Regions from separate parts of the Desulfobotulus mexicanus genome, predicted to be linked through region 1. Evidence: predicted binding sites of a transcription regulator. Region 1 holds the regulator's gene; each other region holds the start of a gene.

Region 1 (5,384 bases):
TCATACTCACGGGAAACCCGGCACGAATGGAACGCGATGGGAATATACTTCAGGGTCCTGAGATCCGTTTCAACCGCAGAACCGGTGAGATCGAAATTTCAGGTGGAGCTTCAGGGTCCCTTTTCCCGGGATCCGATGCCGCCCCTTTCTGAAATCAGGAGATCTTCCATGGCCTTATTACAACTCCAGCAGCTTGAAAAAAAATACGGCGACCGGAAAGTGGTGGACGGGGTATCCCTTCATGTGGAAAGCAGACAGGTCATCGGTCTCCTCGGTCCCAACGGAGCCGGAAAAACAACCACATTTTACATGGCCGTGGGATTGATCCGGCCCGATGGAGGCAGGGTTTTCCTTGACGATAAAGACCTGACGGATTATCCCATGTATATGCGAGCACGCCATGGCATAGGGTATCTGCCCCAGGAAGCTTCCATATTCAGAAAACTTTCCGTTCTGGAGAATATACTGATCATCCTTGAAAATCTGGATATGGGTCGTTGGGAACGCAGGCAGAAGGCAGAATCCCTTCTGGATGAACTGGGTATACGTCATCTAGCCCCTCAGATGGCCACGGTTCTCTCCGGGGGAGAAAGAAGACGGCTTGAAATTGCAAGGGTTTTGTGTACAGATCCATCCTTTGTTCTTCTGGATGAACCCTTTGCAGGGGTTGATCCCATGGCTGTCAGTGATATACAGAACATCATTAACTATCTGACCCACCGGGGTATAGGTGTTCTGATTTCTGACCATAACGTACGGGAAACTCTGGGTGTCTGCGATCATGCCTACATCCTGCATTCAGGCAAGGTGGTGGAATCAGGATCGCCTGCTGCCATCGCCGCAAGTCCCGTAGCCCGAAAAACCTACTTAGGAGACGGATTCCGGTTATAAAATGGCCATAGAACTCCGACAACAACTCAAATTGACCCAGCAGCTTGTCATGACGCCCCAGCTACAACAGGCCATCAAGCTGCTTCAGCTCTCCCGCCTTGAGCTGGTGGATGCGATTCAGCAGGAACTGGAACAGAACCCTGCCCTGGAAGAACGCATGGAGGCTCCGGATACAGAGACACCGGAAGTCAACGAAACACCTGCCTCGGAAGAGTCACTCCAGGAAATTGAAATCAGCGAAAAGGTGAGTGCAGAAACTGACTGGGACAGCTACCTTGATGAATACAGCAGTACGGGCCGGGTGCATTTTGAATCCGAGGAGAGGGAGGCCCCCCGTTATGAAAACTTCATATCTGGAAAAGAAACCCTGCATGAGCATCTCTTCTGGCAGCTTTCCATGACAGGAGCAGACATCCGGATTCAGCAGCTTGCAGGTCTTATCATCGGCAATATCAATACCGATGGTTATCTGGACACGGGCATTGAAGATATCATGAAGGTCAGCGACTGTTCTGAAAAAAAAGTGACTGAGGCCCTCAGGCTTGTGCAGTCCTTTGACCCTCCGGGGATAGCTGCCAGAAACCTTCAGGAATGCCTGCTGCTGCAGATCAAACGTCTTGGCATTGCATCGGATGTGGTGGAAAAAATCATATCCCAGCATTTAAAACACCTTGAAAATAAAAATTTCAAGGCCATCGCCAAAAGCCTGAAGCTGACCATTGAAACCGTTATCGCTGCCGTTTCCGTTATCCGGTCCTTAGAACCCAAACCCGGCAGGGAATACCACAATGAGGCACCCGTTTATATCACGCCGGACATCTATGTTTACAAACATGGCAATGACTTTCTCATCAGCCTGAATGATGACGGCTTGCCAAGGCTGCACATTAACCCCTATTATAAAAAAGCCATGAGAACAGGGGAAAAGGTTACAGGAGAAACAAAAGAATATCTTCAGGAAAAAATGCGTTCCGCCTCCTGGCTGATCAAAAGCATACAGCAGAGACAAAAAACCATTTACAATGTGATGGAAAGTATTGTCCGCTTCCAGAAGGATTTTTTTGAAAAGGGTATAGCCCACCTCAAACCCATGGTTTTACGGGATGTGGCTCAGGACATACAGATGCATGAATCCACCATCAGCCGGGTCACCACCAATAAGTACGCCTATACACCCCAGGGACTTTTTGAACTCAAATATTTTTTCAACAGCTCCATCAACCGGGTGGAAGGCGAGGCCATGGCATCCGCCAGTGTCCTTGATAAAATCAAGCAGCTGGTGGAAAGCGAAGACCCGCAAAAACCTTACAGCGATCTTAAACTTGCAGAAATCCTGGAAAAAGAACATAACATAGACATAGCCAGAAGAACCATTGCCAAATACAGGGAAATATTAAAAATTCTTCCGTCCAGCAAACGCAGACAGTACTGATCTATTCCAGTCCGGGAGCCTTCACTTTCCGTCCGCTCTATGAAAATGAAATGGCTTTCATCCATCACACCATGAAGGAGGAACACCCATGAAGACATCCGTAACCTTCAAGAACATCGAACCCTCCGAAGCACTGAAAAATTACGCCACCAGTAAGCTTTCCAAACTGGACAAGCATTTTGACGGCCCAGCCGAAGCCCAGGTGGTTATGTCTGTGGAAAAAATCCGCCATATTGTGGATGTGCGCATCACCTGTGACCGCCTGAATCTTCAGGCCACGGAAGAAACAGAGAATATGTATGCAGCCCTGGATCTGGTGGTGGATAAACTCAAAACCCAGATCCGCAGAACCAAAGAAAAAATCCGTGAAAAGCGTCCTGTTTCCAAAGGCGGTATCAAAGGCGCCGAGGCAGCCATGGCTGTTGCTGAAACCATCCGGGAAGCAGATGAAGATGCTTTGAATCCGGAAACGGCTCCAAAGGCAGGCTTTATCATTGAATCCATGCCCTTCAAACCCATGGATGCCGAAGAAGCTGCCATGCAGCTTGAAATTTCTGAAAAGAATTTTATCGTTTATACCGATGCACGCACAGAGAAGGTCAATGTCGTTTACAGAAGAAAAGACGGAGATCTGGGACTGATTCAGCCCACGGCCTGATGGATTAAAGGCCTGCCTGAGTCGGTAAAAGAGCAGGCCTTTAACCTGCATTCACTCAGGCTTGCAGTGTAACCAAAAGGTAAACAAATGAAACTTCTGGATATTATGACAAGAGACACCATCCTCACCGACCTGCAGGCAAAGGATAAGCCTGCTGTTTTAGAGGAACTGCTTGCTTCCCTCAGCCAGACTTCCGCACCCCCAAAGGAAGTTCTCATGCAGGTACTTCTGGAAAGGGAAATGCTGGGGAGTACGGGCATCGGTGATGGTATTGCCATTCCCCACGGGAAGCTGGACAGCCTTGAAGATATCCTTCTTATCTTTGGTAAAAGCCGCAGGGGCGTTTCCTTTGACGCCATGGACAACCGGCCGGTGCACCTTTTTTTTGTCATCCTGACACCCGGTGCAGCAACGGGTCTGCATCTGAAAATTCTGGCAAGAATTTCCAGACTCCTGCGGGAACCATCCGTAAAAAACAGACTCCGTCAGGCTTCAAGTCCAGAAATGGTTTTAGAAGCCATTGCCCCCATGGATGAAGATTTTTAGTAACTGTTCAGCACAGTTTATTTTGAACTGTCAATGCTGTAATTACAACAGCTTCGTACTGTTGCAAGGCTCCATGGCTATTTGCAAGTGACATTGCAATCGTTTCGGATCAGAGCTTTGCAGGCCTGTGCGAAAGAAGCGGCAAACTGTCTGAGCCGCCACAAAGGCAGCGTGCTTAAGCCTGCTATGACAATCAAAAAGCTTATCCTGCCTGTGGCGGGGAGTTTTTGACGCTTCCGCACAGGGCAAGAAGCTCCCGAATAAGATTGCGTCACGGGCAAATAGCCTGGGGCCTGTGCGTCTGTCTTGCAACTATGGTAATTGGAAAACCATTCTGAATAATTACGATTTTTAATTCTTTTTAACGGTGAGGCAGGATACAGCCATATCATCTGACCCATCATAACCTGACATATAAAGTGGATCTCCATGGACGCCAACGGAAAAATCATTGTTGTAACGGGACTTTCCGGCTCTGGAAAAAGTACCGCTGCCGCAGCCCTTGAAGATGCAGGCTTTTACTGTGTGGACAATCTTCCCGTAGCCCTTCTTCCTAAGTTTCTGGAGCTCCGCATCCACAGTGATACGGCAGATTTCAACGGCCTTGCCTTTATCATGGATATCCGGGAAAAGGGTTTTATTGAAAACCATTCAAGAATTTTTGAAGAGGTCCGGCAACAGGGCTGGAGCTTTCAGCTTATTTTTCTCGATGCCAGGGAAGATGTTCTGCTCGATCGTTTCAGCCAGACCCGCCGTCAGCATCCCCTGTCCCAGACCATTTCCCTCATGGACAGCATACGGGAAGAAATCCGACGCATGGTCCCACTAAAGGAAAGGGCCGACCATGTCATCGACACATCGGAAACCACGGTCCATGCCCTTAAAGCCCTTATCATGGGCATTGCGCAACACTGCATTTCCACAGACACACTCAGGGTGGATCTCTTAAGTTTCGGATTCAAATACGGCCTCCCACGTAATATGGATCTTCTCATGGATGTCCGTTTCCTGGCAAACCCCTATTTCAATCCGGATTTACGGGATCTTACGGGAGAAGATCCTGCCATTCAGCACTTCATCATCTCACAGGAAGAAACCCGGATCTTTTTACAAAAGTACCTCGACCTCCTTGACTATTTGATCCCATTGTATAAAAGAGAAGGCAAAGCCTACCTCACCCTGGGGATTGGCTGCACAGGCGGCCGCCACAGATCCGTGGCCATTGCACGCCGAATCTTTGAGTACCTGCAGGGACGGGTCGGCCAGATTGGCATAAGCCACAGAGATATCCTCCGCCAGTCCGCCCCCACCTGATACAAACCCTTAACCGGGAAAATAATTTACATGATAGGAATCATCGTAGTCACCCACTGTCAGCTCGGCCAGGCCCTGATTGAAGCTGCCGAATTCATTCTCGGAGAAAATACCCAGAATGTCACTGCCGTATCTGTCAATATAAAGGAAGATGCTGATACCATAAGAAAAACAATTGCTGAAACCTTAAAAAAAATGGATCAGGGAGAAGGGCTTCTCATTCTCACGGACATGTTCGGTGGCAGCCCCTCCAACCTCAGCTACTCCTTTCTGGAAGAAGGAAGAATAGAGGTCATAAGCGGTGTCAACCTTCCCCTTCTCATCCGCGCCATCAGCCTGAGAAAACGTGTTCCCATCCATGAAATCGGAACCCAGCTGGAAGCCCACGGCAAACGCAGCATCACCCTTGCCAGTGGTGTACTTAAAGGAATGCCACGCAGTGCTCAAAAGGGATAAGATTCATATCCGGCCCATGCTTTCCGGGGATCTTGCCGCAGTTGTTGACCTTGAAAGACGCATTTTTCCATACCCATGGAATAAACA
Region 2 (5,384 bases), on a different contig from region 1:
AACGCAGGAATCTTTCTGAGCTGCGGGATGATGTGGTTTTGGATGCTGAGGCTGTCTATGGGATGGCTGTCCGCTTAAGAATCAGTGCAGGAGATGCCCTTCGGGCGGACCGGCTGATGGTCCCGCCTCTGGTACGGCGGGGAGACCGGGTTCGGATGGTGGTGCAGAGTGAGACCCTTATGGTTCATACCGCAGGTCAGGCCCTCAGGGATGGGGGGATGGGGGAACGCATACCCGTGGAAAATCTTCGTACGGGCAAGGTTGTACAGGGAGAAGTGACGGCGGCAGGGCAGGTACGGCTGGCTTTTTAGTGGAAAGTTGGGAGTTGGAAGTGGAGAGTGGAAAGAAAGCTTTAAAAGGCATTATGTCCATTGGTTTTTCCTAAATATTTTATACTCTACAGGGCTATTTTTGAAACGCCGTCCCTTAATGAAAGGTCACAAGAACAGTGCTGATAAGTATTGTTCAAATTGTCAAATATCCTATGAATGGCCGAGTGGAGTATAATCTCGGAAATAGCCTAAAGATACTGAGGTTTACTGGTCTGGGATGGCATAAAAGATACTGGAGTCAGGAGTAATGACCCGAAGGAGGCGAGGGATGCAAAATACAATGGGGCTGAATTCTATATTGGCGGGTTTCTGTCTTTTTCTAATGGCAGGTTGTGCAGCCCAGTCCGTACCCCAGGCAGCTCTGGTGCCTCAGCCCATGGGCATGGAGGCGCCGCCAGCATTTTTTGGGGCTGTGCCTCCACCGGAGGGATCTCTCTGGAGTGATTCAGGAGATATGCTCTTTACGGATCAGCGGGCCAGACGTGTGGGGGATACGGTTATTGTGGATATTGTTGAAAATGCCACTTCCCAGGTGGCGGCCAACACCAACCTGAAGAGGGAAACCACTACAAGGGCAGGTATACCCAATGCTTTGGGTCTTACTTCGAATCTCGGAGGCAACATTGATGCGGCCAGCCTTTTTGAAGCCAACACCCGGACCGAGCTGAAGGGTTCCGGTCAGAGTGACAGGTCCGGCCGTATCACCGCATCCATCGGAGCCCGGGTCATCAAGGTCATGCCCAACGGAAATGTCATGGTCTATGGCAGCCGGGAGCTTAAAGTCAACCATGAGACGCAGTTTATCACCGTTTCCGGGGTAATCCGGCCCAAGGATATCGGATCGGACAACCGGGTGCAGTCCACGGTGCTGGCCGATGCCCGTATTGAATATTCCGGCAGGGGCGTGATTGATGAAAAGCAGAGGCCCGGGTGGATGACACGCTTTGTTGACAGATACTGGCCATTTTAGAGAATACCGAAAGAACCCGGAGGATGCCATGGCGCATGATTATACAAAAAAGAGCATCTTTTTTCTGCTGAGCCTTCTGGTATGGGTGCTGGTTTTTCCTGCGCACGGGGCGAGAATCAAGGATATGGCCGCCTTTCAGGGGGTGCGTTCCAACCAGCTTCTGGGGTACGGCATTGTGGTGGGCCTTGATGGCACAGGGGACAAGAATACCCCCCTCACCACCCAGGCCCTGGCCAGTATGATGGACCGTATGGGTATCAGCATTGACAGGAACCAGATCAATGTCAAAAACGTGGCAGCGGTCATGGTAACGGCCAGCCTGCCTCCCTTTGCCCGTGTGGGTAATAAGATAGATGTGACCATTTCTTCCATGGGAGATGCCAAAAGCCTTGCGGGGGGCACTCTTCTGCTGACTCCCCTCAAGGGGGTGGATGGTAATGTCTATGCCCTTGCCCAGGGTGCCATCGCTCTGGGGGGGCATGGTGCTGATGGTGCCGGAGCAGCCAGGGTGAAAAATCATCTGCTTGTGGGGCGCATTGCCGGAGGTGCCTCTGTGGAGCGGCAGCTTCCCTTTGAACTGAACGGCAGATCCAGCCTGACCCTTTCTTTGTATCAGCCGGATTTTACAACGGTGATCCGGATGACGGAAGCCATTAACAATGCCCTTGGCAAGCCCCTTGCCATGGCACTGGATTCCGGAGCTGTTCAGATTCATGTGCCTGAACACCTCCAGTCTTCCATTCCCATGTTCATTGCAGGTATTGAAGCCCTGGAGGTGAATCCGGATATGCCTGCCCGCATTGTGGTGAATGAAAAAACAGGTACGGTGGTCATCGGAGAAAATGTAAGGATATCCACCGTTGCCGTTGCCCATGGCAATCTCAGTATTTCCGTGCGGGAGATGGCAAGGGTGAGTCAGCCTGAGGCCTTTGGTGAAGGTGAAACCGTTGTTGTGCCGGAAACCGAGATTGATGTGGATGAGGAAATGGCCAAGGTCATGCTCATGGGCGGCGGGGCCACCATTGGTGAGCTTGTGCGGGCCCTGAATGCCATCGGTGTTACACCAAGGGATATGATCAGTATTTTTCAGACCATCAAGGCTGCCGGAGCCTTACAGGCGGATCTTGAGATTATTTAGGGTCTAAGGTCCTTAAAGACATTAAAGACGGGCAGGCACAGGGGTCTGCCCCTACAACACCTTTTACCCTCACAGCCTTTTTTAAAGACCTTAAAGGCTCTAAACCCGGCAGGCCTCTGGTGCCTGCCTTCATTAAAGACCCTAAAGACTCTAAAGACCTTAAAAAGTTTAAGCACCTTAATGGAAGTTCAAACAGCAGGGAGATGCCCTATGCGCCTGAATAGCGATGTACAGATGTCTATGGTTTCGGAGTCCCGGCTGGCCGGGGATGCAAAGGCTGCGGCCAGGGCTGCTGAAGATGCCAGACTGAAGGAGGCATGCGCCGGTTTTGAAGCTATTATGCTGCAGACCATGCTGAAGGGTATGCGGCAAACTTTGCCGGGGGATGGTATTTTTGGTCAGGGACAGGCCGAGGAGATCTGGCAGTCCCGGCTGGATCAGGAGCTTGCTGAGCGCATTTCCAAGGGAGGCAACAGTCCGGGGCTGCGGGATTTCCTTTACCGGCAGCTTTCAAGGTCTGGCGGGGACGGCTGATTTCAGGTTGATTCATGCGAAGCAGAGAGCTTTAAAGCTCTGGCACATATTATGCAAAAAAACTTATGCAGAGGCTCGGATATGCCGATCTTCTGCATAGGTTTTTTTATGCCCTTTTTGATTCGGCTCATGTTTTTTCAAAAAAAACGGCAGGGCATCCTGAATATACATCATCGCTTTATTCAGCATGGAGGAGGCAGACATGACACTGACAACGGAACTTCAGAGCCTTTACAATGAAAAAATTGCCTGCTTTGAGAACCTTCTTTCCGTGCTGGATAAAGAAGCAGATATTCTTAAATCAGGAGATGTGGCCCCCCTCTGGCCTCTGGCTGAGGAGAAGCAGAAGGCCGCCGGAGCCATCATGGAAGTAAGGGAGCGCATCAAGCAGGTCATGGTCAGGGCAGGCAGGCCGCTGGATGTGGAAGCCATTCACTTCCAGTCCCGGGTGCTCAAGGACAGGCTTTCCCACGGAGAGCAGGCAGATCTGGAGCCTTTTTTTCTTAAAGCAGAGGATCTGGGGCAACAGGTGCGCAGCGCAGCAGATGCCAATATCACCTATGTCAGTCTCTGTCTGGATGTGGTGGGTGAAATGATGTCCGTATTCATGCGGCCGCAGAAGCAGGCGGGCTATGACCGCAGCAGTCGTATGACCGGAACCGGAAACGGGTATGTCAACCGGAGGGTCTGACCATGGCCGGAATCAACAGCACCATGAACATTGCAAAGCAGGGACTTGCGGCCCAGCAGCTTGGCCTTAACGTAACGGGCCACAATATTGCCAATGTGAACAACCCGAATTTTTCCCGTCAGTCCGTGTCCCAGGCTGCCAATGCCCCCCTTGTTCAGTCCGGGCACCTCATCGGTAACGGGGTCATGAGCCAGCAGATCCGTCAGACGGCGGACCAGTTGCTGGAAGATCGTATCACAAGCCAGAAGTCGGCTTTTTCCGCATCGGAAGCTTTTATGAACTATATGAAGGTGTTGTCCGGGATGTTCAGTGAAAGCTCCAATACGAGCATCAGCCAGCTTCTTCCGGATTTCTGGGATTCCTGGAACACCCTTGCCAATAACCCCGATGGCGCTGCGGAGCGTATGAATGTGTATGAAAACGGGGTGAAGCTCAGTGAGCGTTTTAATATTATGGAAAGGGATCTCTGGCAGTTGGAGCAGGATCTGCATTCAGATATTCAGAATGGTGTACACAGGGTCAATCAGCTGACCGTTGAAATTGCCCGTCTGAACCAGTCTGTCATGGGGCAGGAAAGCCAGAGAACATCCAATGATAACAGGGATCTCCGTAATGAAAAAATCAAAGAGCTTTCGGAAATTATTGATATCAAAAGTTTTGAGGATGAAAAGGGTGCGGTAACCATTACCACAGCAGGAGGTTTCCCTCTGGTTTCCGGTAATTCATCCTATGATCTGAAGTACGAATCCGGTCAGGTGAAGTGGGTTGCTTCGGACGGTGGAAGGGTGGATATCACAGAGCGCATACAGGGAGGAAAACTTGGGGGCTGGCTGGAAATGCGGGATGTGGAGATTCCCCGTTACCGGAGGGAAATGGACGCACTGGCCAGAGAAACCATCTGGAATGTGAACAAAAGCCATAGCATGGGGGCCGGTTCCTACTACATGACCGAACCCCTGAAAGGGACTTATCAGCCCAGACAAAGCAACTGGCTGGCCACCCTTCCTTACGGAGATCGTATCGATTATTCAAAGGATTTTGGTATGTGGGTGGAAAACAAGGGTACCATTCCCTCTTCCTACACCCAGACCGTTGTGGATATGGGGGTTTCCACGGCTGCTGTCCAGAACTGGTCGGGTACGGGAGCTGCGGACAGCCGTTATGATTTTGAGGTGGTGCGAAGCGGCACCACGGGAGAATCCCTCTGGCTGGCTGACGGGCAGAATCTGGGTACGGTGCAGACGGCTGCTGATCCGGAAACGGCCCTGGCCCAGGCCATCCGGCGGCAGACCCTTACCATTACGGATGGCAACGGGAATGTGCAGACCCTTGAGATCGGTCATGGAGAAGGGATGATCGAGCCTTCATCCGCCGCCATTGCGGCGGCCCTGAACGGGGTGGACGGTCTGCAGTCCTACAGTCTTTCCAATCAGCTGGAACTGGACATGGATTCCATTATGGGCAGTGCACATATGCAGGAACATGATGAGGTCATGTTTACCCTGATAGCGGGCGATATCCGGGAAGAGGTGGTATTCCGGGTTGGGGAGGATGATGCGGCCACACGCTCCAATTTTGATGCTGCCCTGAGGGCTGTTGTGGATCAGTCCGAGGATCTGAATCTGGAGTTCGATCCTTCTGCCGGTACTACGGTGGCGGTTCTGAAGAGCACAAAGGGTGAGAATCTGGGGATTGCTGATTTCCGGGTAGTGGATAATG
Region 3 (5,384 bases), on a different contig from region 1:
ACATCCCATGCAGGATTTTCACCCGGCTTTTTCCCGGACATCTCTCCCACCTTTTCCATGATGGGAACAAAAAGATCCGTGTCATAATTGGTATCCGCACCCTGCACCACGGAGGCAATGCGCTCAAGCCCCATGCCCGTATCAATACTGGGCTTGGGCAGAGGCGTCATGGTCCCGTCTTCGGAGCGGTTAAACTGCATGAACACAAGGTTCCAGATTTCAAGATAGCGGTCACAGTCACAGCCAACGGCACAGGCAGGATTATCGCACCCATGGGCAGGTCCCCGGTCTATGTGAATTTCTGAACAGGGACCGCAGGGGCCCGTATCCCCCATGGCCCAGAAATTATCCTCTTCCCCCAGACGCACGATGCGTTCTTTGGGCACACCGATCTGCTCATGCCAGATATTAAAGGCTTCATCGTCATCCAGATAGATGGAAATCCAGAGTTTTTCCGCAGGAAGACCATAGCCGTTAGTAAGGAGATCCCAGGCAAAGGCAATAGCCTTTTCCTTGAAATAATCCCCGAAACTGAAATTACCCAGCATCTCAAAAAAGGTATGGTGCCTTGCGGTATAGCCCACATTCTCCAGATCGTTATGCTTGCCTCCGGCCCGGACACATTTCTGGGAGGTGGTTGCCGTAACATAATCCCTTTTTTCTTCCCCTATGAACACCCGTTTGAACTGCACCATGCCTGCATTGGTGAACAGCAGAGTGGGGTCATCGGATGGAACAAGGGAAGAACTGCGCACCAGGCGATGTTCGTGTTTTTTAAAATATTCCAGAAATTTCTGACGAATTTCATTTCCCGTCATCATGGTTTTTATTTTCTCCTGCTTACTTTAAGATCAGTCAGATATAAAATATTCGTAATTATTCAGCACAGCTTATTCCGAACCGCCAATGCTGTAGTTACAGCAGCTTCGTACTGTTGCAAGGCTCCATGGCTATTTGCAAGTGACATTGCAATCGTTTCGGATCAGAGCTTTGCAGGCCTGTGCGAAAGAAGCGGCAAACTGTCTGAGCCGCCACAAAGGCAACGTACCAAGGCCTGCTATGGTAATAAAAAAGCTTATCCTGCCTGTGGCGGCGAGTTTTTGCCGCTTCCGCACAGGGCAAGAAGATCTAAGAATAAGATTGCGTCACGGGCAAATAGCCTGGGGCCTGTGCATCTGTCTTGCAGGTATGATACTTGGAAAACCCTGCTGAACAGTTACAAATATTCAGATATAAATTCACTGCCCGGACACTTTCCATCCAGTCAATCATTCTGATTATTCATCGGAGGGTACTGCATCATCAAACATGGAAGGTTCTTCCCCTTTTTTTTCACGGGGTGCTTTGGCATTCTTTCCTGCTTTTGCAGCCTTTTCATCCTTCTCAGGTGCCAAAGACAGGCCAATGCCCATACTTTCCCTTACCTTGACATAGAGGGTATTAAACAGTTCTTCATTTTCCTTCAGAAACTTTTTCACATTCTCCCGGCCCTGACCGATACGCTCGCCGTCATAGGAATACCATGCGCCACTTTTTTCTATAATATTAGCTTCCACACCAAGATCCAGCAGGTCACCGATTCTGGAAATACCTTCTCCATACATGAGATCAAACTCAGCCTCTTTAAAGGGTGGAGCCAACTTGTTTTTCACCACCTTGACACGGGTACGGTTACCCGTAACATCCTGACCATCCTTGATGGCTGCGGCACGACGCACATCCAGCCGGACGGAGGCATAGAACTTGAGAGCATTACCACCGGTGGTGGTTTCCGGATTACCGAACATAACACCGATTTTCATACGGATCTGGTTGATGAAAATCACCATTGTCATGGTCTTGCCAATAGTGGCAGTGAGTTTACGCAGGGCCTGACTCATGAGACGGGCCTGAAGCCCCATATGGGCATCTCCCATTTCCCCTTCAATTTCAGCCCTTGGAACCAGTGCGGCAACGGAATCAATGACAAGAATATCCACAGCCCCACTGCGCACCAGCATATCAGCAATCTCAAGGGCCTGCTCACCGGTATCCGGCTGGGAAACCAGAAGCTCATCCACATTAACACCCAGCCTTCTTGCATAGGCGGTATCCAGAGCATGCTCCGCATCTATGAAAGCTGCTATTCCACCCACACGCTGGCATTCCGCAACCGCATGGAGGGCCAGAGTTGTTTTACCCGAAGACTCCGGCCCATAAATTTCTATCACACGTCCTTTGGGCAGACCACCGATGCCAAGGGCTCTGTCCAGAGCCAGGGAACCAGTGGAAATGGTGGGAACCGCTATTACTTCCTTGCTGCCCAGGCGCATGATGGCGCCTTTTCCAAACTGACGTTCAATCTGTCCCATGGCCGACTCAATGGCCTTTCCCTTATCCCCTGAAATACTCATGAACCCTCCCAATTGTTCTGGTTTTCTTACAAAAGTTCTTACATACCTTTTTCTAAAGCATAAGAAAACACTAACCCGCCTGAACCAGAAAAAAATACACGGAGAGCCCAAGAACCTGCCTGCACCAGCATGCATCCACGAGACTGCACCCATGGCAACGCCATATGCATCCCCAGGGCTGCACCACTGCCTTGTATTTTTTTATTAAAATCAAACACAGTGGATGACAGCCTGAAATATCATGATATATTTTCCATCCTTAAAAAAAAAACAATTACGGCATTCATTTTGCTTTGCTAATTCAGCTTTGTGAGCTTGTCACTCGTTTACCCTGAAAAGAACCGGTAAGAGACAGCTTCTTCTTCCAGAAAATATTTGGCCCCATAAATCCCCCGAAAAATATTTTCTGCATCCACGGATGAGGTTCTTAAAAACCGGGTAAATCGAAATTATGGATGTAAAACCTAAAGCCATTATTATTTCAAGGAGTTTTAACTATGTCAGGACAAAGCAGACAGCCGGAAATTGTTGTGGATCAGGCAAAATGGGAATGGTCTGAACTCTATAAGAAAGAGGACTGGTGGGCCATATGGCTTGGTATCATTATTCTTATCGTTGGCCTGATCATTTTTCTACCCAGACCTCCTGCGGATATGGATCAGAAAATTGCCCAGGCCCAGCGTACCATGCAGGCCGAAGATGCCCGTGCCCCCTTCCATACTCTTGAATGGCACAGAGCCAATGATTCCTTCTCAGGCCTTCGAGCCCGTAATGAATCCCATGGGAAAACCATTGCCAAATGGCTGGCAACCCCTGCAAGATGGGCCTCCAACCCCATGGAAGCCCTTATCCTTACGGAAGCAAGGGCAGCTGAAATACGGGAGGGAGCAAAGGAAAAACACGCTGCAGCCCAGGAAAAAACCAAAGCAGCCCTTGCACAGGCCGAGGCAGATCAGGCAGCAGCCGCAAATGCTGCTTTCCAGAATACGGAGCTGAACAAAAAGGCCGAAGGCTCCATTTCCCAGTGGCGTTCCGCCAGAAGTGCCGAAAGCAGGGCCCGCTCCCAGACAGGAACCCAGGCGTATAATAAAATTCCCTACCTGTTTGGCATCGGTGTTATTTTCATGCTTTTCTTTGCCGCAGGCACGACGGTAATGAACATTAACACAGCCAACTTCATTAAAGGGTTTGGCTTTGTTTTTCTTCTTGCAATCATTTCAGAAATCATCGGCGCCAACAGCACCCTCAGAAGCTGGGGCTTTGGTCCTCTCATCTGGGCCATCCTCGGCGGCATGCTCATTGCCAATACCATAGGAACTCCACAGTTCATCAAAGACGCAGCCCAGACCGAATATTTCATCAAAACAGGCCTTGTGCTTCTGGGTGCTGAAATCCTCTTCGGTAAAATCCTTGCCATCGGCCTTCCCGGCATTTTTGTGGCATGGGTGGTCACGCCGACGGTTCTGGTACTGACCTACATCTTCGGTCAGAAAGTTCTGAAGATGGAATCAAAAACCCTGAACATAACCGTATCATCGGATATGTGTGTATGCGGTGTTTCAGCGGCCATTGCTACGGCTGCGGCCTGCCGTGCCACCAAGGAAGAGCTCACCATTGCCATCGGCATGTCCATGCTCTTCACAGCCATTATGATGATCGCTCTGCCCACCTTCATCGTATCCGTTGGCATGCATCCAGTTCTGGGCGGAGCCTGGATAGGTGGCACCATCGACTCTACGGGTGCCGTTGTTGCCGCAGGTGCCTTCCTTGGTGAAACAGGGATGTTTGTTGCTGCAACCATCAAAATGATCCAGAATATCATGATAGGTGCCATTGCCTTTGGTGTGGCCGTATACTGGTGTGCCAAGGTGGATTGTGTTGAAGGCCAGACCGTTAAGAAAATGGAGATCTGGTATCGTTTCCCCAAATTTGTTCTCGGTTTCATTGCCGCATCCGTAGTCTTTTCCATCATGATCGAAGCCATGGGCGCCCGCGGGGACGTCATGCTGGATCAGGGCGTACTTCGCGGTTTCAGCCGTCCCTGCCGTGAATGGTTCTTTATTCTGGCCTTTGCCTCCATAGGTCTGACATCGAACTTCAGGGAAATGGCCAAACACTTTACCGGTGGCAAACCTGTTATCCTCTATGTATGCGGTCAGAGCCTTAACCTCGCCCTGACCCTGCTCATGGCATACATCATGTTCTTCCTTGTATTCCCTGACATTACAGCAAGCCTGTAAAAGAAACTGAGAGTTCCGTCCGTATCCTCTGCATTGATGGGATACGGACGGAAAATTTTATTCGAATCCGGTAAAAAGACCATACTGAAATAGCAGCGCACGCCGTGTCACGGCGTCCTGCCATAGAGTAACTTGTACCGGATTTGAACTCGTTTCGACCAGTGATGGACAATTAGTCCTTTTTTAAAGATTTAAATTTAAAGAACTAAATTTAAGTTATTCAGAAGTTACTATAAATCTTTCAAGCGGAGGTAAGGGAATGTCAGAAAAAAAAACATTAGCCGGCATAGCCAAACTAATCATGGGTGTGGCAGGTTTCTGGATTGCAGTCGCCCTTGTACTGCCATGGATGCAGACCCTTCCTGTGATCCGGCCTGTGATGGATATTATCATTGCTGCAGATCTTGATGCCAACCAGTATTTTTACACCCAGTCTGAAGAAACCTTCACTGCCCAGTCCCATATGCGGTCCGGCATCCGGCGATCAGAGCAATAAAAAAACATCCGCAACAAAAAACCAGTGGCTATTCATTGCGGACGTTTTCAGACCATTCAGACTACCTGCTTTTTTGTCTGTCAGGAGGCTAGCGGATCAGCAGCAGTCTTAAAAAACCTCCTTCACTTCTTTCTCCCGGATACCGCCAGCAATTTTTTCCATTCTCTTTGTCACTTCCAAAGCAGCCTCACTGGTCTGAAAGCTCTTGTTAACATAGCGCAAGACTTCCTTTTCTGCCTTTTCCAAAGCATTGTA
Region 4 (5,384 bases), on a different contig from region 1:
GTCTCATGGATCTGACCTGAAGGAACACGGATGGCACTCCCCCCCCCTTCCAGCTCATAGGGAACACGCATCTCTTTAAGTTTGTCTACAATCTCTGATGCGTCCTTTTCAGAAAGATTGGTATACAGCACACCAAATTCAGTTCTGTTTGCCATGAAAAAGAGGGAAGCAAACCCGATGGTGGTCAGCACCACAACAGCCCCCAGAATAATTTTTCTTGGAAGGGGCATACTGCGCCAGATGGAAAGGATTTGTTCAATAACAGGATTCATGGCGTTCTCTCCGAAAAAAGTTGGCTATAATCAGAACTGCATGTGCATGATTTCTTTATAGGCTTCCAGGGCTTTGGACCGTGTCTGTACCAGAAGGCGCATGGAAAGATCCGCCTCCTGAAGAGCCATCATGCCTTCGTGCAGATCCAGCTCTCCAAGCATGACCTTTTCCGCTGCAAGATCCGAAACATTCTGCAGGGTATTCACCTCACGAACGGCACTGTTAAGACGCTCGGAAAAACTCATGCCGGAAAAAGGGGGCAGAGCAGTGGCGGAAATCTGCCCTGTATCTGCAACCGGAAGAGAAAAAAAACGGTTATTTACGGGATTCATTCTGTTCTCCTTTTCCAAGAGTATATACCCGGCAAGGACTCTTTGTCTGGGCTGTAGAAATTTCAAATTTCAAGTATTCGCCTCCCTGCATACTACACAGCACAGAGAGAGTCCGGCACGCCACGATAAAGGCAACTACTTACCAATTTCCAGTGCCTTCATCATCATGGCCTTGGTGTTGTTCATTACCGTAATACTGGCTTCATAAGCCCTTCTGGCCACCAGCATATCCGCCATTTCCGTGAGGTGATCCACATTGGGCATGGCCACATAACCCGTCACAGGGTCCGCATCCGGATGGCTGGGATTGTATACAAGACGAAAATCCTCCTGGGACTGCACCACATCGGTAACCTTAACGCCCCGCTGATCCCCCCCCCTGTCCCTTTCCCGCTCAAACATCTCATAAAATCCTAAGTCATCATAATTCTCCCTGGCTTCTGCCTTCTGCAGACCCAGAGGAATCTCCTCCAGCTGACGCCCCTCATAAACCACCATTTTCCGGCGATAGGGTCCACCTTCCTCCGTCCGGGTGGTGTCCACATTGGCGAGGTTCTGGGCAATGACGTTCATTTTCATCCGGTGTGCGGAAAGGGCCGTACCGCCAATTTTAAAAGACTTGATCAGATCTGTCATCAGCTGCCTCCTTCGGCAATGGCATGACGGAGGATGGTCATCTTTCTCACCATCATTTCAGCCGTTGTCCTGTATTTCATATTGTTTTCCACAAGATTACTCATCTCCTCATCAATATCCACCGAGTCCAGATGATAGGCATCGGCATTGTCATATATGGATGCCCGTATGGGGTCCGGAAGCGGACCGGCGTCCAGATGCTTTTCATGGGTCATGGCCACCTCCCTTGGAGGAGGACCGGCCATGGCCTGTTTCAGGGTTGCATTAAAATCCAGATCCCTCGGCTTGTAATGGATCGTATCCACATTGGCCACATTGGCAGAAATCAGGCTATGACGAAAACTGGAAACATCCAGCCCCTTGCCCATCATATTGTAGGTGGAATCAAATAAACGGTGACCGCCCAAAAGGCACCTCCTTTCTCTAAGGACAGATAATCAATCCTGCCCTGAAAAATATGCAACAGATGTGCCATAAAAAAAGCCCCGCTGGACAGCGGAGCTGAATGATTGGTACTTACGTAACTGTTCAGCACAGTTTATCCCAAACTGCCAATGCTGTAATTGCAGCAGCTTCGTACTATTGCAAGGCTCCTTGGCTATTTGCAAGTGACATTGCAATCGTTTCGGATTAGAGCTTTGCAGGCCTGTGCGAAAGAAGCGGCAAACTGTCTGAGCCGCCACAAAGGCAGCGTACCAAGGCCTGCTATGGTAATCAAAAAGCTTATCCTGCCTTTGGCGGGGAGTTTTTGCCGCTTCCGCACAGGGCAAGAAGCTTCCGAATAAGATTGCGTCACGGGCAAATAGCCTGGGGCCTGTGCATCTGTCTTGCAGCTATAGTACTTGGAAAACTGTGCTAAACAATTAAACGCTTACAATTATTGAAGTAAAATCAAACCGCAGCCGTCATATCCGGATCATTTTTATATTCATTGAGCTTGTTACGCAGGGTACGTACGCTGATCCCCAGAAGCTGGGCCGCATGGGTACGGTTTCCGTCAAAACGTTTCAGGGTATGGAAAATCATCTGCTTTTCCACCTCCTTTAAAGGAGCATCCAGAAAAGCTTCGGGCAGAGACCAGGAACCTTCCGCAAGGCCCGGGGAGAGACTGTGGGGAAGATCTTCTTCCAGCAGAAGGTCCGCAATCTTGATATCAGTACCGTCACAAAGAAGTACTGCACGACGGATCACGTTTTCAAGCTCCCGGACATTACCCGTGAAAGTGACGGAAGTTAAACAGTTTAAAGCCTCGTCCGTCAAACCCTTGACACTCCGCCCATCCTCTGCATTATACTTTTCAATAAAATGGCGAGCCAGCAGGGGAATATCTCCGGGACGTTCCCGCAATGGCGGAATACGAAGGGGGATGGTATTCAGTCTGTGATAAAGATCTTCCCGGAAAATACCCTCTTCCATGGCCTCCCGAAGATCCCTGTTGGTGGTGGCCACAATCCGAACATCCACATGGACAGGCCGCAAACCACCAACCCGGTCCACGGCGCCTTCCTGCAACACCCTCAAAAGCTTGGCCTGCAGATGTACGGGCATTTCCGTAACCTCATCCAGAAGAAGGGTTCCCCCATGGGCCAGCTCAAACTTTCCTTCCTTGCGGAAAGTCGCCCCTGTAAAGGCGCCTTTTTCATGACCGAAAAGCTCACTCTCCAGAAGATTTTCCGGCAGGGCCGCACAGTTAATAGCCACAAAGGCTCCCTGCCTTCTGGGGCTGTTATCATGCACCATACGGGCAAAAAGCTCCTTACCCGTACCGGACTCACCCTGAATAAAAACCGGGGCACGGCTGGCTGCAACCCTCAGGGTCAGATCCACAAGGCGCTGCATCCCAGGATCCTGGGTCACCAGACTTCTGCCGGATACAGGCATGGCTTTTTCCCCGAAAATCCCGGTGAAAATTTTTTGCAGACGATCCTCTTCCAGGGGCAGCAGCATGAAATCCAGGGCACCAGCACGAATGCAATCCACAGCCAGCTCCACATCCACGCTGCCAGAAAGTACCAGCACAGGAATCCGGCTGGACACCGCCTGCGCCACAAAGGGCAGTGGGTTCTTTCCATCCTCCCATACACCCACAACCAGGCTGGGAGCCTGGGACTGCATCAGCTGCAGGGCTTCTGTTTCCGTTCTTCCTGGACGCACCGAACAACTACAGTTTTCCAACATACGGTTCAGGGAATCACGGACTCCGGAGTCAGAAGCAAAAATCACGGCCTGTCGTGAACTCGTCATGATAAAACCCTGTATTATTAATAAAATACATCAGGACACATATCTTGAAAACAGGTGTCAGTACCATCGCCTTAACCAGACAGCAAACTTCAATCAGGAATCCAGCAACTTATTTTCTATACGCATTCCAGCCAGACGTTCCCGGGCCATGGAACCCCAGAGAGGATCCGCATCCTCAATTAAAAACTCATACAAACGCCTTGCATCCACCGTATCTCCTGTTCTCTCAAGAACTTCTGCAAGCCTGAAACGTACGGCATTCCTATCTGCCACAGCGATACCCGGTATGGCTTCAGCCTTCCCATAGGCCCCTGAGGCTTCTGCATATTTTCCCTGAGCCACACGTGCCTCTCCCAGAGAACGCAGAATGGTAAAATGAAGATCTGGGGAATCTTGACTTTCCAGGTCTGAAAATGCAAGGGCCCTTTCCAGAATTTCTGCTTCTTTCTGCCTTTGCCCCTTCTCCCTGAGGATTTTTGCAGCAGAGAAAAGGAAAACCACCTTATTTTCAGCGGTTTCGGCCAGACTGGCTGCATCCTGATACGCCTTGAGGGCAGCATCCAGCTCACCCGTTTCCAGACGAATATCTCCAATATGGCCCAGAGCAAGGGAACTGCGCAGTGGATCACCGGGAACAGCCCTTAAAAAAAGAGTGAGCTGGGCCAGAGCCATTTCTCCGTCTCCCGCCCCTTTTGCTGCCACGCCATACCTGAAACGAATCTCAGGAGGTACCGCTGCTCCGCCAAAAAGCATTTCAGCCCTGCGGTAGTGATTCACAGCCTGGGGGTAAAGATGCCCTTCCAGAAAAGCCCTGCCAACCTGGGCATGCAGCTCAGGCTTTTCCATTTCATACAAGGGCCCTTTTTCCATTTCATAGCGACGTATCACTTCAGGATAAAGACCGACAGAAAGAAACTCATCAAAAAGAGCTTCAAGGCTGCGCCCCATCAAATCCAACGCCCCCCTGCGAAGTGCCCTGGGATCTGCGACCAGAAGCCTGCGGATCAGATTCACACTGGCACTGTACTCGCCTGCTTCATAACGGGACTCGGCCAGACGCATCAGAGCCAGACGTGCAAGGGGATGGTCAGGATAGTCACGGATGACCATCTCAAAAAGTTCATCTTTTTTTTCTCTGTCCTCAAGGAGTTCCGCAAGACGGATGGAGCTGATGACAAAGCCGTCACTTCCAGGGAAAAGCTCCCGGACAAACTCATAGAGCTTTTTCGCCTTATCCTTTTCCTCCAGAAAAGCATAGGAATCAGCAATGCGGGTAAGGACCAGGGACCGCTCCGCCATATCCGGAAAATCATTGTATGCCCGTGTAAGGGATTCAATGGCCTTAGCATAGGAACCTGTATGGAAATGGCTGTTGCCCACAAGGAGCAGCAGGTCTTTGTCTTTAAATATTCTGTCGGGAGTTTCATGGAGCAACGTTTCCAGCATTTTCAGGGTATCAAAATATCTTTTTCTTTCAAAGAGCAGCCGCCCCAGCTCCATTCTGGCATCCTGAGCGAAAACCGTATCCCCGTAACTGGCCACAAGGTCCCTGAGCAGGGGCTCAGCTTCGTCAAGGCGCTGGATACGCATATACATCCTGCCAAGATTCAAAAGGATCTCTGGCATCCCGGCAAACTCAGGTTCCTTTTCCCGCAGCAGCTCAAAATAGCCCATCCCCACAGGGTCATTGCCCATCCTGTGATACAGAACCCCTAGCATGGCGTAGGCCCATGGCAAATAATCAGAGCCGGGGTTTTTCATCGCAAGGGAAACCAGATTCCTTGCCAGAGCAAGCTGTTCCACAGGCCTTAGCACAGAGTCAAAATCACACCAGGCACTTAAATAGTCAAAAACATCCCCGCATCCGTCCATCAGGCCCTGAGCCAGAGTATCCAGTCC

The links. The regulator sigma-54, encoded in region 1, starts transcription at its own class of promoters, with help from an activator protein. The targets are predictions, from matches to a motif close to TNTGGCACANTTTCTGCTNT.
Region 2: flgN (flagellar export chaperone FlgN) is a predicted target of sigma-54. The motif match lies at 3,013-3,032, and genes of this name have one in related genera.
Region 3: FIM25_RS04235 (YeiH family protein) is a predicted target of sigma-54. The motif match lies at 2,669-2,688, and genes of this name have one in related genera.
Region 4: flgB (flagellar basal body rod protein FlgB) is a predicted target of sigma-54. The motif match lies at 1,698-1,717, and genes of this name have one in related genera.

What each region holds. Positions count from the first base shown of each region.
Region 1 is NZ_VDMB01000002.1:198,479-203,862, reverse strand. Features, by position in the region: gene FIM25_RS03020 (LptA/OstA family protein) at 1-152, shown strand, start outside; gene lptB (LPS export ABC transporter ATP-binding protein) at 169-891, shown strand; gene rpoN (RNA polymerase factor sigma-54) at 893-2,323, shown strand; gene hpf (ribosome hibernation-promoting factor, HPF/YfiA family) at 2,412-2,981, shown strand; gene FIM25_RS03000 (PTS sugar transporter subunit IIA) at 3,069-3,527, shown strand; gene rapZ (RNase adapter RapZ) at 3,957-4,841, shown strand; gene FIM25_RS02990 (PTS sugar transporter subunit IIA) at 4,872-5,297, shown strand; gene FIM25_RS02985 (GNAT family N-acetyltransferase) at 5,281-5,384, shown strand, end outside.
Region 2 is NZ_VDMB01000001.1:377,802-383,185, forward strand. Features, by position in the region: gene flgA (flagellar basal body P-ring formation chaperone FlgA) at 1-311, shown strand, start outside; gene FIM25_RS01635 (flagellar basal body L-ring protein FlgH) at 601-1,302, shown strand; gene FIM25_RS01640 (flagellar basal body P-ring protein FlgI) at 1,331-2,440, shown strand; gene FIM25_RS01645 (rod-binding protein) at 2,651-2,974, shown strand; gene flgN (flagellar export chaperone FlgN) at 3,177-3,665, shown strand; gene flgK (flagellar hook-associated protein FlgK) at 3,668-5,384, shown strand, end outside.
Region 3 is NZ_VDMB01000003.1:198,247-203,630, forward strand. Features, by position in the region: gene alaS (alanine--tRNA ligase) at 1-818, opposite strand, end outside; gene recA (recombinase RecA) at 1,278-2,393, opposite strand; gene FIM25_RS04235 (YeiH family protein) at 2,891-4,633, shown strand; gene FIM25_RS04240 (hypothetical protein) at 4,893-5,129, shown strand; gene FIM25_RS04245 (NF038143 family protein) at 5,238-5,384, opposite strand, start outside.
Region 4 is NZ_VDMB01000001.1:338,840-344,223, reverse strand. Features, by position in the region: gene fliF (flagellar basal-body MS-ring/collar protein FliF) at 1-272, opposite strand, end outside; gene fliE (flagellar hook-basal body complex protein FliE) at 303-605, opposite strand; gene flgC (flagellar basal body rod protein FlgC) at 741-1,241, opposite strand; gene flgB (flagellar basal body rod protein FlgB) at 1,241-1,648, opposite strand; gene FIM25_RS01445 (sigma-54 dependent transcriptional regulator) at 2,133-3,485, opposite strand; gene FIM25_RS01440 (tetratricopeptide repeat protein) at 3,579-5,384, opposite strand, start outside.